Regions from separate parts of the Streptomyces sp. NPDC048057 genome, predicted to be linked through region 2. Evidence: riboswitches for the same ligand, from Rfam matches in the RefSeq annotation. Region 2 holds a riboswitch; each other region holds the start of a gene.

Region 1 (4,037 bases), on a different contig from region 2:
GCTCCGCGCATCAGCCCCGGGAAGACCCGCGAGGGGCTGTTCGGGGCGGTGGGCTTCGCCATGGTGGCGGGCGCGCTGTGCATGCAGTTCATGATCGACGACGGCACCTGGTGGCAGGGCCTGCTGCTGGGCCTCGCGGTGGCGGTCAGCGCGACGCTGGGAGACCTCGGCGAGTCGATGATCAAGCGTGACCTCGGCATCAAGGACATGGGCACGCTGCTGCCGGGCCACGGCGGCATCATGGACCGGCTGGATTCGTTGCTGCCGACGGCGCCGGTGGTTTGGCTGCTGTTCGTGGTGTTCGTAGGAAGCGGCTGACCTGCGGCTTCACGGTGAAGGGCTTGTTATCCACAGGATGGCGAGCCCTTCGTCGTATCTCTGCGACACTGGATGGACCATGCCCAAGCCCGGAGAACTCACATTCATCGCGCCCCGCGGAGCCAAGAAGCCCCCGAGGCACCTTGCCGACCTCTCGCCCGCCGAGCGGAAGGACGCCGTCGCCGCGATCGGCGAGAAGCCCTTCCGCGCCAAGCAGCTGTCGCAGCACTACTTCGCCCGGTACGCGCACGACCCGGCTCAGTGGACCGACATCCCTGCCGCCGCGCGGGAGAAGCTGGCCGCGGAGCTGCTGCCCGACCTGATGTCGGTCGTGCGGCACATCTCCTGCGACGAGGACACCACCCGCAAGACCCTGTGGCGGCTGCACGACGGGACGCTCGTCGAGTCCGTGCTGATGCGCTATCCCGACCGGGTGACGATGTGCATCTCGTCCCAGGCCGGCTGCGGGATGAACTGCCCGTTCTGCGCCACCGGCCAGGCCGGGCTCGACCGCAACTTGTCGACCGCGGAGATCGTGCACCAGATCGTGGACGGGATGCGGTCGCTGCGCGACGGCGAGGTGCCCGGCGGCCCCGCCCGGCTGTCGAACATCGTCTTCATGGGCATGGGCGAGCCGCTGGCGAACTACAAGCGGGTGGTGGGCGCGATCCGTCGGCTCACCGACCCCGAGCCCGACGGCCTCGGGCTGTCCCAGCGCGGGATCACGGTCTCCACCGTCGGTCTGGTGCCGGCGATGCTGCGCTTCGCGGACGAGGGCTTCAAGTGCCGGCTCGCGGTGTCCTTGCACGCCCCGGACGACGAACTGCGTGACACCCTCGTCCCGGTGAACACCCGCTGGAAGGTCCGCGAGGTCCTGGACGCCGCGTGGGAGTACGCGGAGAAGTCGGGTCGTCGCGTCTCCATCGAGTACGCGCTGATCCGCGACATCAACGACCACGCGTGGCGCGGTGACCTGTTGGGCCGGCTGCTCAAGGGGCGGCGCGTCCATGTGAACCTGATCCCGCTGAACCCGACTCCGGGGTCGAAGTGGACCGCGTCCCGGCCGGAGGACGAGCGGGCCTTCGTCGCAGCGATCGCGGCCCACGGGGTCCCGGTCACGGTGCGGGACACCCGGGGGCAGGAGATCGACGGGGCGTGCGGACAGCTCGCCGCGTCCGAGCGCTGACGACGGGGGTCGTGCACGGGTCGGGTCGCGAGGCGGGCGCACTGCGCCTTCAGCGTGCGGGGTGCGCAGGCACCCGCCCCTGCCGCCGCCTGCGGCTGACCTTGTAGTCTGACCCGTACATCTGCATAAATCCGACAGGGGAGCGCCACAGCGCTGAGAGTGCGGTACCCATCAGACCGCAGACCCTCTGAACCTCGCCCAGGTCATTCTGGGTAGGAAGTTCGGTCACCACTCAAGCTGTTGCGCCCTGCCCGCGTCTTCGACGAGACCGGGCCGGGCCGCGTCTCTTCCTGGCCACCCCCAGGAGGAATCGATCCGTGAGCAGTATCAGGAAGAAGACGGTCGCCGCGCTGGCCGCGGCGCTCGGCGTGAGCGTGCTCGCCGCCTGCGGCGGGGAGTCCTCCGGTGACTCCGGAGCCAAGGACGGCGACGGCAAGGGCTCGAAGACGGTCACGCTGGTGAGCCACGACTCCTTCGCCGCCTCCGAGGCCGTGCTCAAGGAGTTCACCCGGCAGACCGGCTACACGGTCAAGGTCCTCAAGAGCGGGGACACCGCGGTCGCGCTCAACAAGGAGATCCTGACGAAGGGCTCCCCGCAGGGCGACGTGTTCTTCGGCGTCGACAACACCCTGCTGTCCCGCGCGCTCGACAACGGCCTCTTCACGCCCCACGAGGCCAAGGGCCTCGACCAGGTGCCGGCGACCGTGCAACTCGACAAGGACAAGCACCGGGTCACCCCGATCGACACCGGCGACGTCTGCGTCAACTACGACAAGAAGTACTTCGCCGACAAGAAGCTCGCGCCGCCGCAGACCTTCGAGGACCTGGCCAAGCCCGAGTACAAGGACCTGCTCGTCGTGGAGAACGCGGCCACGTCCTCCCCGGGCCTCAGCTTCGTCCTCGGCACCGTCGCGCACTTCGGCGAGGACGGTTGGCAGGACTACTGGAAGCAGCTCAAGGGCAACGGAGTCAAGGTCGTCGACGGCTGGGAGCAGGCGTACAACGAGGAGTTCTCCGGGTCCGCCGGGGGCAAGAAGGCCAAGGCCGACCGGCCGCTGGTGGTCTCGTACGCCTCCAGCCCGCCCGTCGAGGTGCTGTTCGCCGACCCGCAGCCGGCCGAGGCGCCCACCGGGGTCGCCACCGGGACCTGCTTCCGGCAGGTCGAGTTCGCGGGCCTGCTGAAGGGCGCGAAGAACGAGGCCGGCGGCAAGGCCCTGCTGGACTTCATGGTCTCCAAGACGTTCCAGGAGGACATGCCGCTGAACATGTTCGTCAACCCGGTGGTCAGCGGGGCGAAGCTGCCCGAGCTGTTCACCCGGCACGGCGCGGTGGTCGAGAAGCCGACGACGCTGGCGCCCGACACCATCTCCAAGAACCGTGAGCAGTGGGTTCAGACGTGGTCCTCGCTCGTGGTGAAGTGACCCGGCCCGCGGCGGGGCGCCGCGGCCGGGCGCCCCGCACGGGGAACGCGACACGGCTCGCCCTGATGGCGCTGCCCGTCGCGTTCTTCGGCGTCTTCTTCGCGTACCCCGTGGCCGCGATCGTCGGCCGCGGGCTGCGGGACGGCGGGCGTTGGCAGTTCGGGCGCATCGGCGAGGTGCTGGGCCGCCCGGACGTCCTCGACGTGCTGTGGTTCACCACCTGGCAGGCGCTGGCGTCGACCGCGCTCACCCTGTTCGTCGCGCTGCCGGGGGCGTACGTCACGGCCCGCTACGACTTCCCGGGCAAGCGGCTGCTGCGGGCGGTGGTGACCGTGCCGTTCGTGCTGCCGACCGTCGTCGTCGGCACCGCCTTCCTGGCGCTGCTGGGTCGCGGCGGACTGCTCGACGAGGCGTGGGGGATCCGCCTCGACACCACTGTGTGGGCGATCCTCCTCGCCCACGTCTTCTTCAACTACGCCGTGGTGGTGCGGACCGTGGGCGGCCTGTGGGCGCAGCTCGACCCGCGCCAGGAGGAGGCGGCGCGAGTGCTGGGCGCGGGGCGCTTCGCCGCCTGGCGCACGGTCACGCTCCCGGCGCTCGCGCCGTCCCTGGCCGCCGCGGCGCTGATGGTCTTCCTCTTCACCTTCACCTCCTTCGGCGTGGTCCAGATCCTGGGCGGGCCCGGCTTCTCGACCCTGGAAGTGGAGATCTACCGGCAGACCGCGCAACTGCTGGACCTGCGCACGGCCGCCGTCCTGACCCTGGTGCAGTTCGCCGCCGTCGGCGCGGTGCTGGGCGTGCACGCGTGGACGGTACGGCGCCGGGAGGGCGCGTTGACGCTGGTGGACCCGGCCTCCACCGCCCGCCGGCCGCGCGGGGCGCGGCAGTGGGCGCTGCTCGGCGGGGTGCTGACCACGGTCGTGCTGCTGGTGCTGGTGCCGCTGGGCGTCCTGGTGGAGCGCTCGCTGTCCACTCCCGACGGCTACGGCTTCGACTACTACCGGGCGCTCGGCTCGCTCGACGCGAGCGGGGGCGCCTTCCTCGTACCACCGGTGCACGCCGTGGGGAACTCGCTGCGGTACGCGCTGGCCGCGACCGCGATCGCGGTCGTC
Region 2 (4,037 bases):
CGCCTGGTCAGCGGCGTGCCGCGGGGGCGGGTGCGCCCTAGCTGGACGCGGCCTTCAGGGGGACCGAGGGGTCCGCGGCGAGCCGGCGGTCCAGCCGTCCGCCGGCCTGGACGAGGCGGCGGCCCTGGGCCAGGTCGCGCGGCCGGCCGACGGCGAGCAGCGCGACGAGCACGCCGTCCCGTAGCCACAGCACCGACCAGGTGGGGTCGGCGGGGCTGCCGCGCCACACGAGCGCGTCGGCGTCCGCGTGATCGCCCGCGTACTGCACGAACCGGCCGAACTGCTCGGACCAGAAGTACGGCACGGGGTCGTAGGCCTCCGGCGGCTCGGCTGCCGCCGTGGCGCCGACCGGTCCGGCGGCGGCCAGCTCGGCGATGACGTTGGCGGCGACGGTGCGCGGGCCCTGGAGCGCGTTGTCCCAGTGGTGCACCAGCAGGCGGCGGTCGTAGCGGGCCGAGGGGAAGGAGGCGCAGTCCCCCACGGCGTACACGCCGCTCAGCGAGGTGCGCAGATGCGCGTCGGCGGTGACCGCACCGTTCGGGTCGGTGGCGATCCCGGAGCCGGCGAGCCAACCGGTGGCGGGGCGGGCGCCGATGCCGACGACGACGGCCTCGGCGGGGATGCGCCGCCCGTCGGCCAGGACGACGGTCCCGGGCTCGACCCCGGCCACGCGCGCGCCGGTGACCAGCTCGACGCCGGCTTCCGCGTACCACTGCGCCATGGGGGCGGTGACCTCGGCGGGCAGGGCTTCGGCGAGGGGGCGGTCGGCGGCCTCGACGACGGTGACGGCGCAGCCGGCCTCCCGGGCGGCGGTGGCGAACTCGGCGCCGATCCAGCCGGCGCCCACCACGACGACGTCGTGCTGTCGACCGAGGACGGGCTTGAGCCGCTCGGCGTCGTCGAGCGTGCGCAGCAGGTGGACGCCGGGGACGGAGGCCGTGCCGGGCAGGGTGACGGGCTCGGCGCCGCTCGCGATGACCAGGACGTCGTACGGGACGGGCCCGGCTTCGGTGTCCAGCTCGCGCGCGGCGTGGCGCAGCCCGGTCACCTCGCAGCCGAGCCGCAGCTCCACGGCGAGCGCCTCGAAGTCCACGTCGAAGGCCGAGTCCTCGGCCTTGCCCAACAGGACGGCCTTGGAGAGCGGGGGTCGGTCGTAGGGCTGGTGGGGTTCGGCGCCGATCAGGGTGACGGGGCCGGTGAAGCCCCCTTCCCGCAGGGCGACGGCGGTCTGCACACCGGCCATGCCCGCACCGACGATGACCACGCCTCGTGCCTGCTGCTGTGTCTGCTGCTCGCTCACCCGTCAACCTTACGCACCTGACGACTCGTCAGAAAAGTGGGGTGTCACCCCGCCCGCCACGCCCGTGCCCGATGCCCGTACGTCGGCGCGGACGGGCGCCGCACCCCTCGCGCCGACGTCCGACCCCTACGGCACCTGTTCCACGACGCTCGTCCCGCTGCCCTCCTGGGACTCCCACTCCCAGCTCTCCTCCAGCCGGATGCGCCCGTCGGGCAGCTCCACCACGGTCGAGACGCAGTGCCCCGACGAGGTGCTGCCGTCGTCTCGCAACTGGACGTAGCGGAAGTCCAGCCGGTCGCCTTCGCGGGTGCCCACCAGATGGCCGCGGACCACGTCCCCGCCCTCGTAGTGGGCCCAGATCCGGCCGTCCTGCTCCCGGTACGCAAACCGGGTGCGGACGCCGACCTGACCCGGCGCCTGATCGGCGACGGGAGACAGCACGAGTCCGTCGAGCGAGCCTGCCACGGTGAACCGTCCTTTCGCGCTCCTGCACCCCGACCGCCCCCGGAGCACGGCGTCCCACCGGCCCCGACCGCCCTTACGGCACGTCACGGGCTGGGGTTAGGGTGGCCACCGTAAAGCACCCGCGGGAGCCCGGACGCACCGGGCTGAGAGGGAGGCTGGGCGGCCTCCGACCGTACGAACCTGATCCGGGTCATGCCGGCGAAGGGAGGAGCTGAAGACCCATGCCGCACGCTCTTGCGCCATCGGGCACCCCCGAGCCACCGCGGACGACCGGGCCACCACAACCCGCCGAAGCTCCCGCACCGCAGTCCGCGCCGTCATCCACACCACGTCCCACACCACGGCCCGCACCGCACCCCGCACCCCCACCCGTGGCGCAGTCAGCACCGCTGCCCCCACCGACGACGCGCCCCGCCGACGTGCTCGTCATCGGCGGCGGCGTCATCGGGCTCGTCACGGCCTGGCGCACCGCACAGCGCGGCCTGCGCGTCACCGTGGTGGACCCGACGCCCGGCGGGGGCGCCGCGCAGGTCGCGGCCGGCATGCTCGCCGCCGTCACCGAACTCCACTACGGGGAGCAGGCACTGCTCGCCCTCAATCTGGAGTCGGCGCGCCGCTACCCCGACTTCGCCGCCGAACTCGACCAGGCCAGCGGAACGGACATCGGCTACCGCGCCTGCGGCACCCTCGCCGTCGCCCTCGACGCCGACGACCGCGCCCATCTGCGGGAGCTGCACGCACTCCAGCAGCGCTCCGGACTGGCGTCCGAATGGCTCACCGGCCGTGAGTGCCGCCGCCTGGAGCCGATGCTGGCACCGGGCGTACGCGGCGGGCTACGGGTCGACGGCGACCACCAGGTCGATCCGCGGCGGCTCGCGTCCGCGCTGCTCACGGCCTGTGGCCGGGCCGACGTCACCTTCCACCGGGATCGGGCGGCCCGGCTGCTGGTGGACCGCGACCGGGCCGTGGGCGTCGCCCTGGCGGACGGCACCCGGCTGGCCGCCGACCAGATCGTGCTCGCCGGGGGCAGCATGAGCGGCCGGCTCGACGGACTGCCCCCGTCCGTACGCCCACCGGTGCGGCCGGTGAAGGGGCAGGTCATCCGCCTCCAGGTGCCCGCGCCCTATGCCCCCTTCCTGTCCCGGACCGTGCGCGCGGTCGTCCGCGGCAGCCATGTCTATCTCGTGCCCCGCGAGAGCGGGGAACTCGTCATCGGCGCGACCAGCGAGGAGTTGGGCTGGGACACCACCGTCACCGCCGGCGGGGTCTACGAACTGCTGCGGGACGCCCATGAACTCGTCCCCGGCATCACGGAACTCCCGCTCACGGAGACCCGCGCCGGACTGCGGCCCGGCTCGCCCGACAACGCCCCGCTGCTCGGCCCGACCGAGCTGCCGGGCCTGCTGCTGGCCACCGGCCACTACCGCAACGGCGTCCTCCTCACGCCGCTCACCGGCGATGTGCTCGCCGCGGCCCTGACCGACGGCGTCCTGCCCGAGGAAGCCCATCCCTTCACCCCCGCTCGCTTCACTCCCGTCCCTCAGGAGCAGCCCGTATGAACAGCTTTCCCCTGGTTGTCTCCCTCAACGGCGAACGGCGTGAACTCGCCACGCCCACCACGCTCGCCGCCCTGGTCGCCGAGGTGACCGCGGCCCCCGCCGGCGTCGCCGCCGCCGTCAACGAGACCGTCGTCCCGCGCAGCGCCTGGCCCGGCACGCTCCTGGGCGACGGCGACCGCGTCGAAGTCCTCACCGCGGTGCAGGGAGGGTGATCGACATGGCCGACGACCTGCTGACCATCGGCGACACGACCTTCACGTCCCGACTGATCATGGGGACGGGCGGGGCGCCCAGCCTCGACGTCCTCGAACGCTCCCTCGTCGCCAGCGGCACCCAGCTCACCACCGTCGCGATGCGCCGCGTCGACCCCTCGGTGCAGGGCTCCGTGCTCTCCGTGCTGGCCCGCCTCGGCATCCGGGTCCTGCCGAACACCGCGGGCTGCTTCACCGCCGGCGAGGCGGTGCTCACCGCCCGCCTGGCCCGTGAGGCGCTGGGCACGGACTGGGTCAAGCTGGAGGTCGTCGCCGACGAGCGGACCCTGCTGCCCGACCCGGTCGAGCTGCTGGACGCCGCGGAGATCCTGGTCGACGACGGCTTCACGGTCCTGCCGTACACCAACGACGACCCCGTGCTCGCGCGCCGGCTGGAGGACGTCGGCTGTGCCGCGGTCATGCCGCTGGGCTCGCCCATCGGCTCCGGTCTCGGCATCCGCA
Region 3 (4,037 bases), on a different contig from region 2:
GCGACGGCAGCGGCGCCGGCTTCGCGGCCGTGGTCGCGGTGCTCGCCCCGGTCCTCGCGGGCATCGCCGCCCTGCTGTTCCTGCTGGTCGGGTACGTCCTCAAGATGCTCGACCCGCCGCCGTCGTTCGCCCAGACCATGGTGTCGGCCGGCTGGTTCTTCGCCGCCCTCACCGCCGCGGCGATCCTGTACGCGGGGGTCGGGCTCCTGCGCACCGCGCTGCGCAACAGCGCGACGCAGCTGCCGGCCGAGGAGATGTCGAACGAACTCCCCGACGAGGTGGCGCGCGCCAAGGACGCCTGGCTGCACGCGGTGCTGGAGCGCGGCGTCCTGCCGTTCCTGCGGATCGCGCTGGAGGACCCGGCCGCGGACCCGGTGTCCGGAGCGCCGCCGCGGCCCGTGACCCGCATACCGAAGGTCGGGTACGACAGCCCGGACTACTCCAGTCCGAGCGAGGGCAAGTCGGCGGGGCAGCGGCCCACCTTCACCAGCCCCGACTTCACCAGCCCGGACTTCGGGGGCCCCGAGAACCGCCCGGAGTGACCTGGCCGCGCCGTGGCACCGCCGCGGTACGAGGGTGCGGCCGCGAGGCGCGCACCGTACCCCCGTCCCCCCGAGTTCCCCTGACTCCTCGTGCTCCCCGGTCGGCCGGCCGCGCGGTCGGTCGGTCCCGCGGCCGGTCCGTCGGGCCGGTCGTTCAGTCAGCCGGTCACTCGGCCATCGGCAGGTACACCCTGTTCCCGCTCGCCGCGAACTCCTTGGACTTCTGGAGCATCCCCTCGGTGATCTCCTCCGCCGTCGCGTCCGGTGCGGAGGCACCGCCGAACTGCTCCGAGATGCTCTGGCTGATCTTCATCGAGCAGAACTTCGGGCCGCACATCGAGCAGAAGTGCGCCGTCTTCGCCGGCTCGGCCGGCAGCGTCTCGTCGTGGAACTCGCGCGCGGTGTCCGGGTCGAGCGCCAGGTTGAACTGGTCCTCCCAGCGGAACTCGAACCGCGCGTCGGAGAGCGCGTCGTCCCACTCCTGCGCCCCCGGGTGCCCCTTGGCGAGGTCCGCCGCGTGCGCCGCGATCTTGTACGTGATCACCCCGGTCTTCACGTCGTCCCGGTTGGGCAGCCCCAGGTGCTCCTTGGGCGTCACGTAGCAGAGCATGGCCGTGCCCCACCAGGCGATCATCGCCGCGCCGATGCCGGAGGTGATGTGGTCGTACGCCGGTGCCACGTCCGTGGTGAGCGGGCCGAGGGTGTAGAACGGCGCCTCCTCGCAGATCTCCTGCTGGAGGTCGATGTTCTCCTTGATCTTGTGCATGGGCACGTGCCCGGGGCCCTCGATCATCGTCTGCACGTTCATCCGCTTGGCGATCTTGTTCAGCTCGCCCAGCGTCTTCAACTCGGCGAACTGCGCCTCGTCGTTGGCGTCCGCGATCGAGCCGGGCCGCAGCCCGTCACCGAGGGAGTACGTCACGTCGTACGCGGCGAGGATCTCGCACAGCTCCTCGAAGTGCTCGTACAGGAACGACTCCTTGTGGTGCGCCAGGCACCAGGCGGCCATGATCGAGCCGCCGCGGGAGACGATGCCGGTCTTGCGGCGGGCGGTGAGCGGCACGTACCGCAGCAGCACGCCGGCGTGCACCGTCATGTAGTCGACGCCCTGCTCGGCCTGTTCGATCACGGTGTCCTTGTAGATCTCCCAGGTCAGCTCCTCCGCCCTGCCGTCGACCTTCTCCAGCGCCTGGTACAGCGGCACGGTGCCGATCGGCACGGGGGAGTTGCGCAGCACCCACTCCCGGGTGGTGTGGATGTTGCGACCGGTGGACAGGTCCATGACCGTGTCGGCGCCCCAGCGGGTGGCCCAGGTCATCTTCTCCACCTCCTCCTCGATGGAGGAGGTCACGGCGGAGTTGCCGATGTTGGCGTTGACCTTCACCAGGAACCGCTTGCCGATGATCATCGGCTCGATCTCCGGATGGTTGACGTTGGCCGGCAGCACCGCGCGGCCGGCCGCGATCTCGTCCCGCACGACCTCGGGGGAGACGTTCTCCCGCAGGGCGACGAACTCCATCTCGGGGGTGATCTCGCCGCGGCGGGCGTACGCGAGTTGGGTCACCGCCCGGCCGTCCCGACCGCGCCGGGGCTGGCGCGGGCGCCCGGGGAAGACCGCGTCCAGGTTGCGCAGTCCACCGCGGGGCGAGGTGTGCTTGATCCCGTCGTCCTCGGGGCGCACGGGCCGGCCCGCGTACTCCTCGGTGTCGCCGCGGGCGACGATCCAGCTCTCGCGCAGCGGGACCAGCCCACGGCGCACGTCGGTCTCGACGGTGGGGTCGGTGTACGGGCCGGACGTGTCGTACAGCGTCACGTCCCGGCCGTTGGTGAGGTGCACCTGACGGACCGGCACCCGCAGGTCGGGGCGGGAACCCTCGACGTATGCCTTGTGCCAGCCCGGTGTGCGGGCGCCGTCGACAGCGGGTTCGACGGCAGGCGTGCGTGCGTCCTGAACGGTCATGGAAGACCTACTCCCTACGCCGGCATTACCCGGTAACAGGTTCGGCGGTCGACGCAGCGGTGTCCGCGACGTGTGGCGGGCCGGCGCTCTCGCGGCCGGCCCTGCAGTACGTCTACGGAGGTCAGCGCCCTCTCAGCCCGGTGCTCCGAGCTCCCGCGTGTGCAAAGGTGGCACCACGCTAGCGTCATTTCTGGCGTGCTGACCAGGGGGCCCCTGCCGTTCTTGCGATGATCGGTCGGTGACGTCATCACCGCCCGGCCCCCAGCAGGGCCCTGCTCCCCAGCCCGCGCCCGGCCAGGAACACGGCCACCAACACGGCCACGGACACGGCCACGGACATGGGCACAGCCACGGGCACGGGCCCGCCGCGCCCGTCTCGCGGCATCTGCGTCGGGTCATCGCCGCGGTGCTGATTCCTTTCGCCACGGCCGTCGCCGTGGGTCTGGTCGTCCTGTGGCCCGGCTCCGCGCCCGGCCACGAGCGCACCGGCGTGGGCTTCGACCGACAGACCGAACAGGCCACGGTGACCCGGATCGAGCGCATCGACTGCAAGTCCGTGAACTCCGCCCAGGTGCCCGCGACCGGGGACACCAGCACGCCCCAGGGGCGGGAGGCGATCGCCGCGCAGGAAGGCGAGTGCAAGAAGGCCACCATCAGGATCGACTCCGGCCAGCACAAGGGCCGCGTCTTCGCGGAGGTCGTCCAGCCGGACGCGGTGCGGCAGTTGGAGAAGGACCAGGAGGTCGTGGTGGCGTACGCCCCGGACGCTCCGCCGGACCTCCAGTACGCCGTCATCGACGTGAACCGGAAGGTCCCGCTGGCGGTGGTGGCCGGGATCTTCGCCCTCGCCGTGGTGCTGGTGGGGCGGATGCGCGGGGTGATGGCGCTGATCGCGCTGGTCATCTCGTTCGCCGTACTGACGCTGTTCATCCTGCCGGCGATCTTGGCGGGGTCCAATCCGCTGGTGGTCGCGGTGGTCGGGGCGAGCGCCATCATGCTGATCGCGCTCTACATGTGTCACGGGCTGACGGCGCGCACCTCGGTCGCGGTCCTCGGCACGCTGATCTCGCTGCTGCTGATCGGGCTGCTCGGCTCGGTCTTCATCGAGTGGGCGGTGCTGTCGGGCAACACCGACGACAACACCGGCCTGATCCACGGTCTCTATCCGGAGATCGACATGAGCGGTCTGCTGCTGGCGGGGGTCATCATCGGCTCGCTCGGGGTGCTCGACGACGTGACGGTGACCCAGACCTCGGCCGTGTGGGAGCTGCGGCAGGCGGATCCGACCATGGGGCCGCGGGCGCTGTACCGCGCGGCCATCCGGATCGGCCGCGACCACATCGCCTCCGTGGTGAACACGCTGGTGCTCGCCTACGCGGGTGCCGCACTGCCGCTGCTGCTGCTCTTCACCATCGCGCAGAGCGGGGTGGCGACGGTCGCCAACAGCGAGTTGGTGGCGGAGGAGATCGTCCGGACCCTCGTGGGGTCGATCGGACTGGTCGCCTCCGTCCCGGTGACCACCGCGCTCGCGGCGC

Evidence for each region. A riboswitch is a leader RNA that binds a small molecule or an ion and turns the genes downstream of it on or off. The one in region 2 is predicted to bind thiamine pyrophosphate.
Region 1: linked by a shared signal. The riboswitch ahead of AB0E05_RS08595 (thiamine ABC transporter substrate-binding protein) and the one ahead of thiO (glycine oxidase ThiO) in region 2 are both predicted to bind thiamine pyrophosphate.
Region 3: linked by a shared signal. The riboswitch ahead of thiC (phosphomethylpyrimidine synthase ThiC) and the one ahead of thiO (glycine oxidase ThiO) in region 2 are both predicted to bind thiamine pyrophosphate.

What each region holds. Positions count from the first base shown of each region.
Region 1 is NZ_JBEZNF010000006.1:93,010-97,046, reverse strand. Features, by position in the region: gene AB0E05_RS08605 (phosphatidate cytidylyltransferase) at 1-318, shown strand, start outside; gene rlmN (23S rRNA (adenine(2503)-C(2))-methyltransferase RlmN) at 398-1,504, shown strand; TPP riboswitch at 1,631-1,741, shown strand; gene AB0E05_RS08595 (thiamine ABC transporter substrate-binding protein) at 1,822-2,925, shown strand; gene AB0E05_RS08590 (iron ABC transporter permease) at 2,991-4,037, shown strand, end outside.
Region 2 is NZ_JBEZNF010000016.1:37,416-41,452, forward strand. Features, by position in the region: gene AB0E05_RS19980 (FAD-dependent oxidoreductase) at 38-1,300, opposite strand; gene AB0E05_RS19985 (hypothetical protein) at 1,427-1,765, opposite strand; TPP riboswitch at 1,877-1,989, shown strand; gene thiO (glycine oxidase ThiO) at 2,137-3,324, shown strand; gene thiS (sulfur carrier protein ThiS) at 3,321-3,536, shown strand; gene AB0E05_RS20000 (thiazole synthase) at 3,542-4,037, shown strand, end outside.
Region 3 is NZ_JBEZNF010000004.1:236,280-240,316, forward strand. Features, by position in the region: gene AB0E05_RS06385 (hypothetical protein) at 1-542, shown strand, start outside; gene thiC (phosphomethylpyrimidine synthase ThiC) at 709-2,502, opposite strand; TPP riboswitch at 2,497-2,669, opposite strand; gene AB0E05_RS06395 (YibE/F family protein) at 2,741-4,037, shown strand, end outside.